4 regions of the Ochrobactrum sp. A-1 genome follow, and region 4 is predicted to be linked to each of the others. Evidence: predicted binding sites of a transcription regulator. Region 4 holds the regulator's gene; each other region holds the start of a gene.
What was found. The regulator LexA, encoded in region 4, represses DNA repair genes until DNA is damaged. The targets are predictions, from matches to a motif close to TGTTCNNNNTGTGTTCNG.

Region 1: a site for LexA is predicted at 1,214-1,231, ahead of parE (DNA topoisomerase IV subunit B). Genes of this name have one in related genera too.
Region 2: a site for LexA is predicted at 2,012-2,029, ahead of MKS82_RS14360 (ImuA family protein). Genes of this name have one in related genera too.
Region 3: a site for LexA is predicted at 690-707, ahead of ssb (single-stranded DNA-binding protein). Genes of this name have one in related genera too.

What each region holds. Positions count from the first base shown of each region.
Region 1 covers NZ_JAKVQC010000007.1:455,967-460,142, reverse strand. Annotated here, with positions in the region: gene parE (DNA topoisomerase IV subunit B) at 1-1,089, opposite strand, end outside; gene MKS82_RS20085 (DMT family transporter) at 1,399-2,328, shown strand; gene lipB (lipoyl(octanoyl) transferase LipB) at 2,343-3,110, opposite strand; gene MKS82_RS20075 (GGDEF domain-containing protein) at 3,169-4,176, opposite strand, start outside.
Region 2 covers NZ_JAKVQC010000004.1:997,748-1,001,923, reverse strand. Annotated here, with positions in the region: gene map (type I methionyl aminopeptidase) at 1-660, opposite strand, end outside; gene MKS82_RS14375 (ParD-like family protein) at 657-869, opposite strand; gene MKS82_RS14370 (MarR family winged helix-turn-helix transcriptional regulator) at 1,006-1,536, shown strand; gene MKS82_RS14365 (DUF6616 family protein) at 1,533-1,889, shown strand; gene MKS82_RS14360 (ImuA family protein) at 2,047-2,898, shown strand; gene MKS82_RS14355 (Y-family DNA polymerase) at 2,924-4,176, shown strand, end outside.
Region 3 covers NZ_JAKVQC010000003.1:252,598-256,773, forward strand. Annotated here, with positions in the region: gene ssb (single-stranded DNA-binding protein) at 897-1,412, shown strand; gene arsH (arsenical resistance protein ArsH) at 1,568-2,281, opposite strand; gene arsC (arsenate reductase (glutaredoxin)) at 2,278-2,688, opposite strand; gene arsB (ACR3 family arsenite efflux transporter) at 2,685-3,746, opposite strand; gene MKS82_RS02810 (ArsR/SmtB family transcription factor) at 3,893-4,176, opposite strand, start outside.
Region 4 covers NZ_JAKVQC010000003.1:109,080-113,255, forward strand. Annotated here, with positions in the region: gene MKS82_RS02095 (ComEC/Rec2 family competence protein) at 1-1,683, shown strand, start outside; gene lexA (transcriptional repressor LexA) at 1,786-2,508, opposite strand; gene MKS82_RS02105 (molybdopterin molybdotransferase MoeA) at 2,748-3,962, opposite strand; gene moaC (cyclic pyranopterin monophosphate synthase MoaC) at 4,047-4,176, opposite strand, start outside.

The sequences.
Region 1 (4,176 bases), on a different contig from region 4:
CCCTCGCGTCAGGGCAATACGCAAACCCGCTTCATGCGTGCCGCCATCGCCAGTCGGGATGGTGTTGCAATAGGAGTGGACGAAACCGTCCCCACCAAACCACGAAACTGCCCATTCGACAGCGCCATGGCCACCCTGCTTTTCGGTTTTGCCTGCGAAAACCTCACGCGTGACCTGATGTTCCTTGCCGAGCGATGCCTCAAGATAATCCTTCAGGCCGCCGGGGAAGTGGAACACGGCCTTTTCAGGCGTTTCCTTCTTCGGGTCGAGCAGGGCAGGATCGCAGTTCCAGCGGATTTCAACCCCGCCGAACAGATAAGCCTTCGATCGTGCCATGCGATAAAGACGGTGCGGATCGAACTGCGCCGTCTTGCCGAAAATATCAGGATCGGGATGGAAGCGAACGCGGGTACCGCGACGATTGTGCACTTCACCGAGCTCTTCCAGCCCGCCTTGTGGGATACCGCGTGAGAAGCGCTGGCGATAAAGACGGCGATTGCGTGCGACTTCCACTTCCAGCACGTCGGAAAGGGCATTCACCACCGAAACACCGACGCCGTGCAAGCCGCCTGATGTTTCATAGGCCTTGCCGTCGAACTTGCCGCCCGCATGCAGTTTGGTCATGATGACTTCGAGCGTGGACTTTCCGGGAACCTGGGGATGTTCATCAACAGGAATGCCGCGTCCATTGTCCGAAACCGTTACAAACCCGTCGGCATCGAAGCTCACTTCGATGAAATTGGCATGCCCTGCGACAGCTTCGTCCATCGAGTTGTCGATGACTTCGGCGAAGAGATGATGCAGTGCCTTTTCGTCTGTGCCGCCGATATACATGCCGGGACGCAGGCGAACCGGCTCCAGTCCTTCCAGAACACGGATAGATGATGCATTATAGTCGTCGCCTGCCGATGAAGCAGGTGGCGCCTTGGTCGTCACCTGCTTTGGAACAGAGAGCGACGGCGCTGCCACTGGCTGCGCAACAGGCTGTGGTGCCACAGGTTTTTCCCCCTGGCGTCCCTGTTCTTGTTCCCGTTCTCGGGCCCGGGCATTGTTGACCACTCTCGAGAAGAGATCGTTGCTATCGTCCATTTGTTCCGAAAAGCTCTCTATCTGAATTTCAGGAGGTCTGTGTCGAGCTTGCTCGCCATCGACCGGAAAATACTGTTCGCGAATCACCTGAATGATGCCATGTGCGCTCGCGAAAGGCGAACAAAGTTCGCCTTACGTTCCATTTTCACACTGCTTTTTCAAAGGGTTTTGTTCAGAACCGAAATGATTTGCACCAGAAAGAAGGCGAAAGTCAAACAAGTGGGACATTTCGGATCAAATTGGATGGAAACGCTATCACAGTTCGCATAGAGCGATAGCGGGGAATATTCAGAATACCGAGAGTTTGAAATGCAAAACAGCGCGACAAGTGGCATGGAAGCGCACGTAAAGGGCATGGCGATCATGGTGCTCTCGGTGCTTTTGCTGCCACTGATGGACGCCATCGGCAAATGGCTCGCCATGGTGGACAACATGCCTCCGGCCACTGTCACGTTCATGCGTTTTTTCATTCAGTGCTGGCTGATGTTCTTTATCCTGCTAATTGTCGGTGGTTTCGCTGCACTGCGAACACAATATCTGGCGGGAAATCTCATCCGCGGCGCATTGATGGGGTTCGGTGGGCTCTGCTTCTTCACGGCGGTCAAATATATGCCGCTGGCCGATGCGATGGCCGTCTTCTTCGCCGAACCGCTTATTCTGACGCTCTTTTCGGCAATTTTCCTCAAGGAGAAGGTAGGCTGGAGAAGGTTTAGCGCAGTCGGCATCGGTCTTATCGGCACGATGATCGTGATCCAGCCGAGTTTCGAGATTTTCGGTGCTGTTTCGCTTCTGCCGTTGGCGACAGCTGTAACCTTCGCAATCTACCTGATCCTGAATCGCAAATACGGTGCCAAGGAAAGCCCGCTTGTCATGCAGTTCTATGCGGGTGTTGGTGGCTGGATGTTCGCCGGGGTCGCCATGATTTTCGGAACAGCCGCGGGGCTCGGTGACTTGAGTTTTGGTCTGCCGCACGGCATTCAGCCTTGGCTTCTTCTGCTGCTTCTGGGAACGATCGGAACGGTCAGCCATTTGATGGTCGTGCAGGCGTTCAAGCTGGCACCGGCATCAATGCTGGCTCCGTTCCAGTATCTGGAAATTGTCAATGCCGTTCTGGTTGGCTTGATCGTGTTCGGTGATTTCCCGACACCATCGAAATGGTGCGGCATCGCGATTATCGTCGGATCCGGGTTCTATGTTTTCATGCGCGAGCGCCGCGTGAAAGCCGACGCTGTGGCTTGAGACAGAGTTAAAAGCTATTTGAGCTGACGCGCGCCGAAGACCGTCTCGAACGCTTTTCCCAAAGCGACATCCATGTCGCCCATTGTTACCGGCAATCCAAGGTCTACAAGGCTGGTAACGCCATGTTCCGAAATTCCGCAAGGAACGATGCCGGAATAATGGCTGAGATCGGGTTCGACATTGATGGCGATGCCATGAAAGCTTACCCAACGACGGAGGCGGATGCCGATAGCCGCGATCTTGTCTTCGCACATGCCTCCATTGGCAAGGCGAGGTTTTTCAGGCCGTGTAACCCATACACCGACACGATCTTCACGACGTTCGCCCTTGACGTTAAACTCAGCAAGGCTCTCGATAATCCATTGCTCAAGAGCTGTTACAAAAGCACGCACGTCCTCACGGCGGCGTTTCAGGTCGAGCATTACATAGGCAACGCGCTGGCCTGGCCCGTGATAGGTATATTCCCCGCCGCGTCCCGTGTTGAAGACAGGAAGACTATTTGGGGTCAGGAGATCGTCTGCATTGGCACTCGTCCCCGCTGTGTAAAGCGAGGGATGCTCGACCAGCCACACGAGTTCATTGGCGGTGCCTTCCCGGATGGCCTGGACGCGCGCCTCCATGAAAGCGAGAGCCTCTTCATAATCCGTCAACCCTTCGGCAACGACCCAATCGACGGGAGCCGCATCTGCAACGACAGGCAGGAAATATGCTTCCAGCGCATCGCGCTCACGCGGCTTTTGAGAAGCTGTCTCGAAAATGGGGGAAGCGGAGTTATTTGTCATGATGGCAGCATATGGCGGTTTTGCAGTGTAACCGCCAGATGTCAAAATGCCTCTCCGATCAATGAATCGCGAGCGGCACTTCCTTTTCACAGCGATTGCGTCCTGCCTGTTTGGCCCGATAAAGAGCACGGTCTGCGGCGTTGATGAGATGACTATAATCCGGATGACCGTTGAATGCAGCTACGCCGATGGACAGCGTGACCGTCTGATGTGCGCCATCCGGGAGGTTCAGTGGCTGATGCGCAATCTGTTTGCGCAGTTCTTCGCCAATTGCAAAAGCCTTGTGCTCGTCGGCCTCTACAAGAGCGACCAGAAATTCTTCGCCACCATAACGGAACACGAAGTCGCTCGGGCGGCAAAGCGACAGGATCGCTTCAGCCACCTGCTGGAGAACGGCATCGCCACTACTATGCCCGTATGTATCGTTGATGTTCTTGAAGTGATCGATGTCGATCATCAGAACACTCAGGTTCATAGCCTTCTGCGAGGCCATGCGGACCTCGCGGGTCAGGATCGAAGGCATGAAGCGGCGATTGAGCGCACGCGTCAGTGGATCGCGTCCCGTTTCCATGGCCGCCGCCGTCTGAAACAGTTCGGACAGCAGGAATTTCACTTCACCGATCTTGGTTTGAAACTGTGCGAGCAAAGCGGGGAGTTCAGCCGGGTTATCTTTGCGAGCCTTGCTGATGGCAGCCAGCAGCACTTCATCGATATGCTCTACGTTCCGGCGGATGTTCTCCAACGTGCCAGAGTTGGAAAACATCAGATCAGCCTTATGCTGTAACCACAGCCCGAAATCTGAGCTTGCGAGCGCGTGAAGCGGATTGTCGGAATTGCCATAAAGGTTGAAGAGAAGCGACTGGCTCCATTCCATAAGCGCTGCACGCTGCGATTCTCGCTCCAACGGAAAATCATGGCTTAGCGTGAAAGCCCGATAGGCTTCGTCGGTCTGGGCGCTTTCACGTGCATCTTTCACAAAAGCCTGGCTCATGATTTCAATCGCGATGTCGATGGCATTGCTGACATGCACGATCAGGCGCGCCAGAGCCTCGCGTGATGCAACCTC
Region 2 (4,176 bases), on a different contig from region 4:
CACCGTCCAGCCGTCCTTTTCGGTCTTCACCTTGGCCGTTCCCTGATTGAGCATCGGTTCGATGGTGAACACCATGCCTTCGCGCAGACGGACGCCCGTGCCGGGCTTGCCGAAATGCAAGACCTGCGGTTCCTCGTGCATCTCGCGACCGATACCGTGGCCGCAATATTCCCGCACGATGCTGTAATCATGCCGCTTGGCGTGGCGCTCGATGGCATGACCAATATCACCCAAAGTCGCGCCGGGACGCACGGCAGCAATCCCCTTCCACAAGGCCTCATAGGTCACACGGACCAGCCGCGAGGCAAAGGGAGCAACGTCACCGACCATATAGGTCTTGCTGGAATCGGCGATATAGCCGTCCTTTTCCAGCGTGATATCGAAGTTGATGATCTCGCCGTTTTCAATGATCTCGTCATTCGACGGCATGCCGTGGCAGACGACTTCGTTCTTTGAAGCATTCAGCACATAGGGATAGTCATATTGCCCCTTGCTGGCAGGCCGCGCCTGCAACTCGCGGGTAATGTAATCCTCGACCAGATCGTTGACCTGCATCGTGGTCATGCCCGCCAGCGGCGTGCGGTCGAGAAGGGTGAAAACGGAGGCGAGCAGCGCGCCGGATGCCGCCATTTTCTCCACTTCGGCAAGTGTCTTGGTCATGACGATTGCACCGCCAGAACCGGCAATTCGACCTGTGCGGCGCGCAACTGCATCTGCACGATCTCGTTGAACGACAGGTCGGGATAGGCCTGCGCCAGCATACCGATTTTCATCCAGTATTCAGCCTGCGCATTGATCGAACGGCACATGACGTCACTCGCCTTGCGCAGTTCCTCATGCAATTCGTCACCGATTTTCACGATACCCATAGCTTTGTCCAGACCATACGATTCATATATGGATCATATATAAACCGCATACACCTATCGATCAAGCTCTCCCGATTTTCACTTGAACATTCAAACCCGCTTGCATTTAGTATGGTGCCATATTATATGCCGCCGTATGGAAATAATCGAACAAAAGCATCGTGCCCTTCTGGGTGAAATGGAACGCCGGCACAGTTCGTCCACCGACGCGCTGAAAGCCTGCTTTGAAGTTTTGTCACTTGCTGCAGCCATTGACCGGGATTGCGCCAACCGGCTTGCACCGCACAAGCTTTCGGAGGGCAAGTTCGTCCTGCTGTTTCTGCTGCACAATGCGCCCGGCGGCCTCTCGCCGCACGAGCTTTCACAACGCGCAGGCGTAACGCGCGCCACCATCACCGGCCTGCTGGACGGGCTGGAGCGCGATGGTTTCCTCAAGCGCCGCGCGGATAGCGAGGACCGCCGCAAGCTGATTGTCCGGCTGACATCCGAAGGTTCGTTGCTGGCGCAACAGCTTTTCGAACAACATACCGCATGGATTGCAAGCCTGATGAGCGACCTCTCGACAGGCGAACAGCAACTTCTCAGCACCTTGCTGCGTCGCATCTGGAGTCGCACCGATGCCGGTCGCTCCTTCAAGATCAATGAAACCCTAAGGGATATGACATGACCTATTACCTCGCCGAGCTTTATTCCCCGAAATCAAGCTGGCACGCGCTCGATGCAGAAGGCAGGCAGGCCTTTTTTGAGAAAGTCGGCGCGGGTATGGGCGGTCTTGCGGCGCTCGGTATCGAGGCTTTGGCATTGGGTCCCGTCGACGCGACAAAGCCTTTTGCACCCGACCAGAGTTTCTTCGCCATCTGGCGTTTCCCGGACGAAGCAGCTCTCGACATGCTGATTGCCGGAATCACCGCCACCGGCTGGCATGATTATTTCGACACGATCAATGCGGCAGGTGCTGGCACCGACCTTCCCGGCCATCTGGCGCAACTGGCAGGCGTGCCTTTCAGGGAAGCCGCCTGATCCAAAACCGCTATCGCGATGATAGAGCGTATCCCGGAAAGTGTGAAACGCCTACGCAAGGAAATCAGTCCGCTGGACTGATTTCTGATCCCGCTTGACTCTTGCCTCGCTCGATTCAATACTAGAACATATAGAGAACAAAAGATGGAATCTAGACGTGAGCGGCATCGACATCGCGGCGCTGCGGCGCATGGTTACGACCATTGAAGGCAACGATCCGCAAGGCAGTTTTGCAAATCAGGGACAAACGGGCTTCGGGCGGGCGCGCAGTTTCACGCTCGGCCTTGCCGGGGCCGATGCCGCCTTTCCGCATGGCCTTGCAGGCGATGCGCTGCATGAGGTTTTTGCCGAAAACCCCGGCGCGCATATGGCCGCGACCGGCTTTGCGCTCGCTTTTGCCGCCCGTGCAGCAGAAGGTGTTACAGAACCTCGCCGCCCGATCATCTGGATCGAGGAAGAAAGCGCCGCAAGTGAATATGGCGGGCTTTATCCGCCGGGGCTTCATGCCTTCGGGATCGACCCGTCGCGACTTCTGATCGTGCGCTGCCCGACTGCACAGGATGTCCTGAAGGCAGCAAACGATGCGCTGGAAGCCGGAAGCGGCGGCAAGGCCTCGCATCTTGTTTCCGGTGTCGTCGCCTCGGTGACAGGCCAGCCGAAATGCCTCGACCTGACCGCCTCGCGGCGTCTGCTTCTGGCAACCGAAACCGCGCAACTGCCCGTCATCCTGCTCAGGAGCCACCGGACAGGCGTGCAAAGCGCTGCCGTCAGCCGCTGGCGAGTGGCGCCCGCGCCATCCCGTTCAAGCGGAGCAAACGCACCCGGCAAGCCTGTTTTTTCTGCGGTTCTGGAGCGCAATCGCCACGGCACATGCGGGCAATGGATCATGGAATGGAACAATGAAACCCTTGAATTTGATGCAAGAGAACGGGATGACAGAACGTCTGTTTCTCGCCCTCTGGTTTCCGTTTCTACCGACCGACCGGCTTCGCATCAGCGCTCCGCCTGACGGCAAGGAGCGCCTGCCTTTGGTGGTGACCGAGCGCACGGCCAATGCACTGCGGCTGACGGCGGTGGATGCGACAGCGGCAAAGCTTGGCCTTTTTCCCGGCATGGCGCTGACGGATGCGCGCGCCCGCGTGGAAAGGCTTGAAGTGGCAGCCGCAGCACCGGAACATGATGCGGCATTGCTCAAGCGTCTTGCCCATTGGTGCGAGCGCTACACGCCGCTTGTCGCCTTCGATGAGCCGCATGGGCTGATGCTCGACATAACCGGCTGCGCGCATCTTTTTGGCGGGCTCGACGCCATGCGTGCCGATGCAATCCGGCGTCTGGAACGGGCCAGACTTGGCGTACAGGCGGCGATTGCCGATAACAGTTTTGCCGCGCGGCTTCTGGCACGGGGAACGAAGGGCGGTGTCTTCAGCAGGACAGAGGCCGACCGGTTGCTCCCCCGCCTGCCGCTCTCTGCGCTTGAACTGACGCAAGCTGCCGAAACCGGCCTCAAGCGCGCCGGATTGAAACGCATCGGCGATGTGATGGGGCTTCCGCGCGCCGCCCTCACCGCCCGTTTCGGCACCGATCTTGCCACCAGGCTCGACCGGCTGGCGCGGCAGGAGCGCGCGCCGATTTCCCCCTTGCGCATCATGCCGCTCAGTACCGTCGAGCGCCGCCTGTCAGAGCCGGTAACAGTGATGGAACTGGTCGAACGTATCTTGCAGGAACTGGCGCAGGCGCTTTTTGCGCAGCTTGAACCGGAGGGCAAAGGCGTACTTCTGATTGAGGCCTCCTTCTTCCGTGTCGATGGCGAAGTGCGTCATATCCACATCGAAACCGGCCAGCCCTTGCGCAGCGACAAGGTTTTCCTGCGCCTTGCGCGTGAAAGGCTCAACGCCCTGACAGACCCGCTCGATGCCGGGTTCGGCTTCGACATGATCCGGCTGGCAGCGCTGCGCAGCGCGCCAATCGCCCAGCGCCAGACGGGGCTCGACCAGCATGAAGAGGATGAAGCGGGGTTTGGCCAGCTTGTCGACCGGCTTTCGGCGCGGCTTGGACAGAACCGCGTTCTCGTTTCCTTTTCGCGCAACACGCATATGCCGGAGCGCGCTTTCGGCCTCGTCCCTGCCTTGCATGGGTCGCGAAAAACCGAAGCCGATTATCGCAGCCAGGCGGAACTGCCGGGCGACCCGCCAGCACGCCCCATAAAACTGTTTCGCCCGCCGCAGTTGATCGAAAGCGTGGCGGAAGTGCCCGACAGTCCGCCTTCGTTCTTCCTGTGGCGACGGGT
Region 3 (4,176 bases), 140 kb from region 4:
GAAGGGGGCTCCGGTCATTCATCGGTGCACTCTTATCATTAGAACAAATATCGAACAACCAGCCTTCTGATAGGCGATACGAAATGTGAACGCAAGAGCGTTGACTGTCACTCCTGACAGGAGCAGACTACCCTAACTCGCTGATAGCGGAGAGGTGCCGCGGTGGGATGACACGGCATCGGCAAGAGGTCCGCAGGAGGCGGGGAGACCCAGTAGGGAGGTAAAGGAGCATGAGTCCACCTGACTACAGTGCCTAGCTTTCACAGAGATGAAAGCACAATCCGTTTCGGTTGCGGCAGCATCTTTTCGCAAGGAATGATGCCTCGTTGATCGAAAGTGTGATTGCCGACAATTTGAATTTGCGCGGAATGCAAATGGCCGTGCGCCTTTGTGATCCGAAAAGACCTGCCGACGAATTAATGTCGACACATGAGCATTGCTCAACCCCCAAGCCCTGCGCGCCAAAGATACAGTGAGCGGCAGGGCTTTTCCTTGGAAGCTGATGCGGTTTGCGAAGCGCGGTCATCATGGCTTCATGAGGATGACCGGGGAGGCCGTTTTGAAATTAAGGCAGATGCAGTTTCAGGCCCTGAAATGAGCCAAACTGCATTTGCAGCACAGGAAACGGTGCAAAAACCCACGGAAATTTGTGGCGAACGTGTGACTTTTTAATGTCGGAAGGTTGCATTTTGAACAAAACAAGAACATAAACTCTGTGGACATTGACAAATTCACCGCCCTGGATTGAGCGCTCATTGAGCCAGTCCTGTAAGGTGAACATATGAGTTTCTGGTGATGGCGCATCGTTGCGCCTGATCTTTCATTTGGAACGTGCCTCTTGTCTGTGCGAAGCCGTACGGAAAGAGTGTGCAGGCAAGACCCGGAGTAATTTTTCGATGGCTGGTAGCGTCAACAAAGTCATTCTGGTCGGCAATCTTGGTGCCGATCCGGAAATTCGTCGCCTGAATTCGGGCGATGTGGTTGCCAATCTGCGTATTGCAACGTCGGAAAGCTGGCGTGATCGCCAGACCGGCGAACGCAAGGATCGCACCGAATGGCACAGCGTCGTTATTTTCAATGAGAACCTTGCCAAGGTCGCGGAACAATATCTGAAGAAGGGCGCCAAGGTTTATATCGAAGGCGCACTTCAGACCCGCAAATGGCAGGATCAGAACGGCAATGACCGTTACTCGACGGAAGTCGTGCTGCAGAAGTTCCGTGGTGAACTGCAGATGCTCGACAGCCGTGGTGAAGGCGGCGGTGAGGGCCGTTCGTTCGGCGGTGGCGGCAATCGCAACCAGATGTCTGACTATTCTGGCGGTGGCGGTGACTTCGGCTCGTCCGGCCCGTCTTCGGGCGGCGGCAGCGGCGGTGGCTTTTCACGCGATCTGGACGACGAAATTCCGTTCTGAGGACCGACGTAATCCAGTTTATAAGTTAAATGTGATAAGGCGCTGTTTTACAGCGCCTTTTCTGTTAGTTTGTATTTATATGATGCTATTTGGATCGCCAGAAAGGCTTGGTTTCGCACCTGCGAGTGACTTATCAATGTCAGATGGCCCGAATGTCAGATCGACTGTAGCGAAACGCGCTTTTCAAGCTGTGCTGCGGCTTCTTTCCGTTCGCTGTAGCGGTTTGTCAGGTGGCCTGAAATGCCACGCGTCATCACGGTAAACTTCATCAGTTCTTCCATGACATCCACCACACGATCATAGAAGGATGAGGGTTTCATACGGCCTGCATCATCGAATTCCTGCCAGGCCTTGGCAACCGATGACTGGTTGGGAATGGTAATCATCCGCATCCAGCGACCCAGAATACGCATCTGATTGACCGCATTGAAGCTTTGCGAACCACCGGAAACTTGCATCAGGGCCAGTGTCCGCCCTTGAGTTGGACGTACTGCACCGCCGGGCAGGGGAATCCAGTCGATCTGCGATTTCATAACAGCACTCATCGCGCCATGGCGTTCAGGGCTGGTCCAGACTTGTCCCTCCGACCAAAGCATGGCCTCACGCAGTTCCTGCACCTTGGGGTGGCTTGGTGCGCCGTCATCCGGCAAGGGTAGTCCATTGGCATGAAAGATACGTGTTTCCGCGCCCATCGCATCAAGCAATCGCTGGGCCTCCTGCGTCAGGAAACGGCTATAGGAGCGGTCGCGCAACGATCCGTAGAGCAGCAGAATACGAGGCTTGTGCTCTGGGAAAGATACGCGAAGAGCATCATTATCCGGTAGATGAAAGGATCTCCGGTCCAGATTCGGCAAGTCTGCGTCAGTCATGTCCTCTCCCCGAATTTGACCAACTCGCCGTCTTCTTTGGTGAATGATGCGACCGGGTTTTCCAGAATATCTAGAACCCGTTCGGATGGGCGGCAAAGCCTGGTGCCGCGCGGCGTTTCGACGATGGGCCGGTTGATCAGGACTGGATGAGCCATCATGAAATCGATCAGTTCATCATCGGTCCATTTCGTATCGGACAGGCCGAGTTCGGCATAGGGTGTGCCTTTCTCACGCAGCAGCTCGCGCGGCGTCAGATTCATTGCCGCCAGCAGGCCGACCAGACGTTCGCGCGTGGGCGGATTTTGCACATATTCGACTATAATGGGCTCTTCGCCACTGGCGCGGATCATTGCCAGCGTATTGCGCGAGGTGCCGCATTTTGGGTTGTGAAAAATAGTGACGGTCATCGGGAGTTTCCTGTCTGTGTTGCGGGCTTTTGATCAGTGCCGCGTTCATACCAGTCTCTGGAGCGGTTCACGATCCAGACAACAGAAAGCATGACTGGTACCTCCACCAGAACGCCGACCACAGTGGCAAGGGCCGCGCCGGATGAAAATCCAAAAAGGCTGATTGCGGCAGCGACGGCCAGTTCAAAGAAATTCGACGCGCCGATCAAGGCCGATGGTCCGGCAACACTATGCTTCTCGCCAGAGAGGCGGTTGAGTAGATAGGCCAGCCCCGAATTGAAATAGACCTGAATGAGGATCGGTACTGCAAGCATCGCGATAATGAGCGGCTGGGCGATGATCTGCTCGCCCTGAAAGCCGAAAAGCAGGACGAGAGTAGCCAGGAGCGCGACCAGGGAAAGCGGTTGCAAAGCTTTCAACAGCGTATTGAGCGCGCTTTGTCCGCCAGTTGCCAGAAGGCTGCGCCGAAGAACCTGCGCGAGGATAACCGGAATGACGATATAGAGGACAACGGATAGAACGAGCGTATCCCATGGAACCGTAATTGCCGAAAGCCCGAGTAAAAGCCCGACAATCGGAGCGAAGGCTACGACCATGATGGCATCATTCAATGCGACTTGGGACAGCGTGAAGTGCGGTTCTCCTTTTGTCAGGTTGGACCATATGAAGACCATGGCCGTGCAGGGTGCTGCGGCAAGGATGATGAGACCTGCAATATAAGAGTCGACCTGATCGGTGGGCAGATGCGGACGGAAAAGCCAGCCGATAAACAGCCATGCAAGAAGTGCCATCGAGAACGGCTTTACAGCCCAGTTGATAAACAGCGTAACACCAATTCCACGCCAGTGTCGCCCGACTTGCCGAAGAGCGGCGAAGTCGATTTTCAAGAGCATGGGAATAATCATCAACCAGATGAGAATGGCGACGGGAATATTGACCTTGGCAATTTCGGCAGAGCCGATGGCGTGAAATATCGTCGGGAAAAGATGCCCAAGCGTTACGCCCGCAACAATGCATAGGGCTACCCAGGCGGTCAGATATCTTTCAAAGACAGACATAGAGTCCCTCCACATGTCTTTGCATATTGCGTGTCATGGCCTTGATCTCATGTGAACGCGATTGTCCGCGCAGTCGCCTGGGCGTCTGGTGAAACCGATCCGTCATTTTACGTCCATTGGAATGAGCTGGTGTCACCAGCCCGTGATTATCGGGTTGCTGCAGTCGCCGTGGGTGCGCAGCAAGGTGTCAGGCTCTGGATAAGAGGCCCGCAGAGTTCGGCGCTGCCACCGCAACAATCCTTGATCATGAATAGCGTGAGTTCGCGAAATCGATCCAGATCAGCGCGGTATATGATCGAGCGGCTCTGTCGCTCGCTCTTCACGAGGCCAGCCCGCGATAGGGTTGCCAGATGGGCCGACATTGTATTTTGCGGTATATCCAGCATACGCGCCAATTCGCCTGCAGGTATCCCGGCAGGTTCGTGTTTGA
Region 4 (4,176 bases):
ATGTTGCGTGTTCGGGTGTCTGAACGAATCGAGGAAGTGATAGGTGGGGAGGATGGCAGTGTCGCCTCGGCACTCGTAGCAGGCACGCGGGCGGGGATTAGTGAGCAGACGAATGAAGATCTGCGCAAAGCGGGGCTTGCGCATATTCTGTCGATCTCCGGCTTGCATATGGCGCTTGCAGCCGGAGTCGTCATGCTGACGTTGCGATCTCTTTTCGCTCTTTTTCCGGCTTTCAGCGTGCGGCATCCCGTGAAGAAGTATGCGGCATTTCTCTCCCTGCTAAGCTGTACTTTCTATCTTGCGATGTCGGGTGCGGATGTGGCGGCACAACGAAGCTATGTAATGATCGCGGTCATGCTTGGTGCATTGCTGGTGGACCGTGCTGCTATCAGTATGCGCAATCTGGCGATCGCGGCCATGGCTATGATTGCAATCTCGCCGCATGAAATATTGGGGCCGAGTTTTCAAATGTCTTTTTCGGCTACGGCCGCGTTGATTGCAGGTTTTGCCTGGTGGAGCGAGCGGAACGCGATCGGGCAGGTTGGAGCGGGAAAGCGTGGGAAGGCCACCTATGGCTTCGCTGGAAAAGTCCTGAAGCCTATCACAGCTGCGGCTGGTACTTCACTCATTGCCGGACTGGCGAGCGGGATTTTTGCAGCTTATCATTTCAACAACACAGCGCCGTTCGGCTTGGTAGGAAATGTCCTCGCTGAGCCCGTAATAGCTCTTCTCGTAATGCCGTTTGCCGTCTTCGGCCTTGTGTTGATGCCATTGCAACTGGACTGGGTGCCTTTGCAGATAATGGGCTGGGGTATCTTCGCTGTCAGACACATTGCCTCTTTTGTTGCGGCGTGGTCCCCCGATGGCAATCCCGGCGCCATGCCTGCACTCACTCTCGTTTTCTGGACCATTGCGCTTGTTCTGGCTGTTGTTCTGTCGACGAGATTGAAGGTGTTGGCGCTGCCCTTCATCGTTCTTGGGTTCGCTGCTTTCGTCAGGGAACCTTTTCCCGACATCGTGATATCAGAAGATGCCAAACTGGTTGGAGTCCGACTGGCTGATGGGAGATTTGCAGTCAATCGGAGCCGTCCGTCGCAATTTACAGTCGATAATTGGAAAACAGCATATCTGGTCGAAGAATTCATTGCACCGCCATCGGGTAAAAACAGAAAACGAACCGATGCGGACGGGTTCGAATGTGAAGATGGATTGTGCACGATCAACTTGCGCGATGGCCACACACTGGCCTACACAGCAGATATCGCAATGCAAGAGACCGCCTGCAACATCGGCGATGTGGTCATTCTCGCTGTTCCTGGCAAGGAATCTTCGTGCGGGCGCTCAACAACTCTGAGCATCAGTAAACGCGATCTGGCGCTAAAGGGATCTGTGGAGATAAGACTCGGAAAAACAGAAGAACAAAACCGAACTCATCAGGCCTTATCCTTAATTTCTCCCAAAACAACGAAAGCTGAGGCGGCGTCGCCAACATCTGAACTGCAACAGGACAGCCGGATAACATTTGCTGTCGATACACCGAGCCGTCCCTGGCATTTGCATCGCATCCATTCACGTCCGGCACGCGGTTTAGCGGAACGCGAGTACAAACCAAAATCCCGTTCTGCCCAAAATGCAGCAAGCTGTTCATCAGACGCCAATGATGATGCAAATCGCTGCGAATGATCCCAGAAGGCTCCCGGCTAAAAGGGAACTTTGGATACGTCCTATCTCTTTGCTTTACGCATTTTCCAGCGCAAAGCCGTTTCTCTTTTTGCCGGAAACATCTTAATAGCGGCGGATCAGGCCAACGAGCTTGCCTTGAACGCGCACTCGGTCGGGGCCGAAGATTCGTGTCTCATAGGCAGGGTTGGCTGCTTCGAGCGCGATGGATGCACCCTTACGACGAAAGCGCTTCAACGTGGCTTCTTCGTCATCGACGAGAGCGACGACGATTTCACCAGGATTTGCGGATTCGCCACGCTTGATGATGACTGTGTCTCCATCGAAAATTCCGGCATCGATCATTGAATCGCCTCTGACCTCGAGAGCGTAATGCTCACCCGCACCAATCATTTCTGGTGGAAGGCTGAGGGAATGGGTCTGATTCTGGATGGCTGAAATCGGCACACCAGCAGCAATTCGCCCCATGACCGGCACGGAAACAGTTGCGGACGTGTCGTCATTCGTGGCCACAGGGGCAGGGCGCAACGGTGGAGGCGACGGCGCTTTGCCAAGGCTGCCTTCGATAACGCTAGGAGCGAACTTCTTTTGTGCATTGAGCCCTGGAGCAATAGAATCCGGCAGGCGCAGGACCTCAAGCGCACGTGCTCGGTTCGGCAAACGACGGATGAAGCCACGTTCCTCCAGAGCGGTGATCAGACGATGGATACCCGATTTTGAAGCCAGATCGAGCGCTTCCTTCATTTCATCGAAAGACGGGGGAATGCCCGTTTCTTTTAGACGTTCATGAATGAACAGCAGAAGCTCGTGCTGTTTACGGGTTAACATGCGCGACACCCTCCCGGCCAAGAATCGAGAAAAACAAAACCAGAACGAACACTATATGTTCCAGTCTTGTTCTGCAATGGTTTTAAAATCATTAACGCTTGAGCCGAGAGCGAACGGAATGCCATGCTTGCAGAGCTTTATTTGCAAGTCAGGGCAATGTGAAGTTAAAATAATTTATAATTTACAATAGATTATATGTTGTTCTTCATGCATTATCGAGGTCGAACGTTGTGTCAAATCTATAGCATGAGGACACGGCAATCGTCGCCGACCGCAGCTTCTGGGGCGTTCTCATCCCTGATGAGAAGTGCTTTCGAGCCGACGAGAGCCGAAAGCATAGACGAATCCTGGATTGGAAATGGCTTTGCTATCAGAGTTCCATCCGGGGTTGATTCGATTGTAGCTCGGATATAATCGCGGCGGTGGTCATTCGCAGGTAGGGTAGCGCCCAGCTTTGCGGTCCGGATATCGGCATCGAGGCTGGTTCCGGCAAGCTTGGCGACAAGCGGACGGAGAAAGACAAGGCTACAGACGAGACTCGAAACGGGATTGCCTGGCAAGCCTATGACATGCACAATTTTGCCGTTCACACTGATGCGTCCGTACATCAGGGGTTTGCCCGGCCTCATGGCTATCTTCCAAAAATCGAGATTGACCCCCAATTTCTGAAGCGCACCATGCACAAAATCCCGGTCACCGACGGACGCGCCGCCAATCGTAACCAGAATGTCGATGCCACTTTGCAGGCTGTCTGCTATTGCCTGTTCGATCTTGGCAGGATCGTCCGGAATAATCCCCTTATCTTCAGGGCTGCCGCCCGCTCGCCTTATGATTTCAGCGATTCCGACACTGTTTGACGCAACAATCTGGTCTTTTCCGGGTGTTTCACCCGGCGCGACAAGCTCATCACCGGTCGCGACGATTGCTACCTTGGGTTTTTGGAATACGTCGATTTTCGCGTGTCCGCTTGCAGCGGCGAGCGACAGGGCAGCGGCATCCAACTCACGTCCGCTCGAAATGACGATATTACCAGGCGAAAAGTCGAGCCCCGCGCGGCGTATATGCCGTCCCGGCTCTATTCCTTCGTGAACAGTGAGCCGGTTACCCAAACGCTCGGTGTGTTCCTGAATGACAATTGTGTCTGTGCCTTTGGGCAGTGGCGCGCCGGTGAAAATGCGAACCGCCTGTCCGATCCCCAATTTGCCCTCGAAGCGGTTGCCCGCCGCCGATTCACCGATGATGTCGAAATCAACTGGATAAGAGATGTTGTCCGGTGCGATCAGGGCGTAACCATCCATTGCCGACCCGTCGAAAGGCGGCTGGAGAAAATGCGCCAGCACAGGTGTTGCAACCACGCGCCCGCCCGCATCGGACAAGGTGACTTGCTCTTTGCCGTGCGGTTCCGCAGATTTCAGGATGCGGGCCAGTGCTTCATCGACCGGGAGAAGGGACATGGTGTTTCCTCTCGAACTGAATTGTGGACCCGTTTAGAGCATAAAACCTGTCTGGAAGAATTGATCCAGAACAAGGTTCAGCGATTATGCCGTCCAGTCACCTGATTTGCCGCCGCTTTTTTCGGTAACGCGGATGCCGCCGATCTCCATATGTTTGTCGACGGCTTTGGCCATGTCATAGATGGTAAGACACGTTACGGAAACGGCAGTGAGG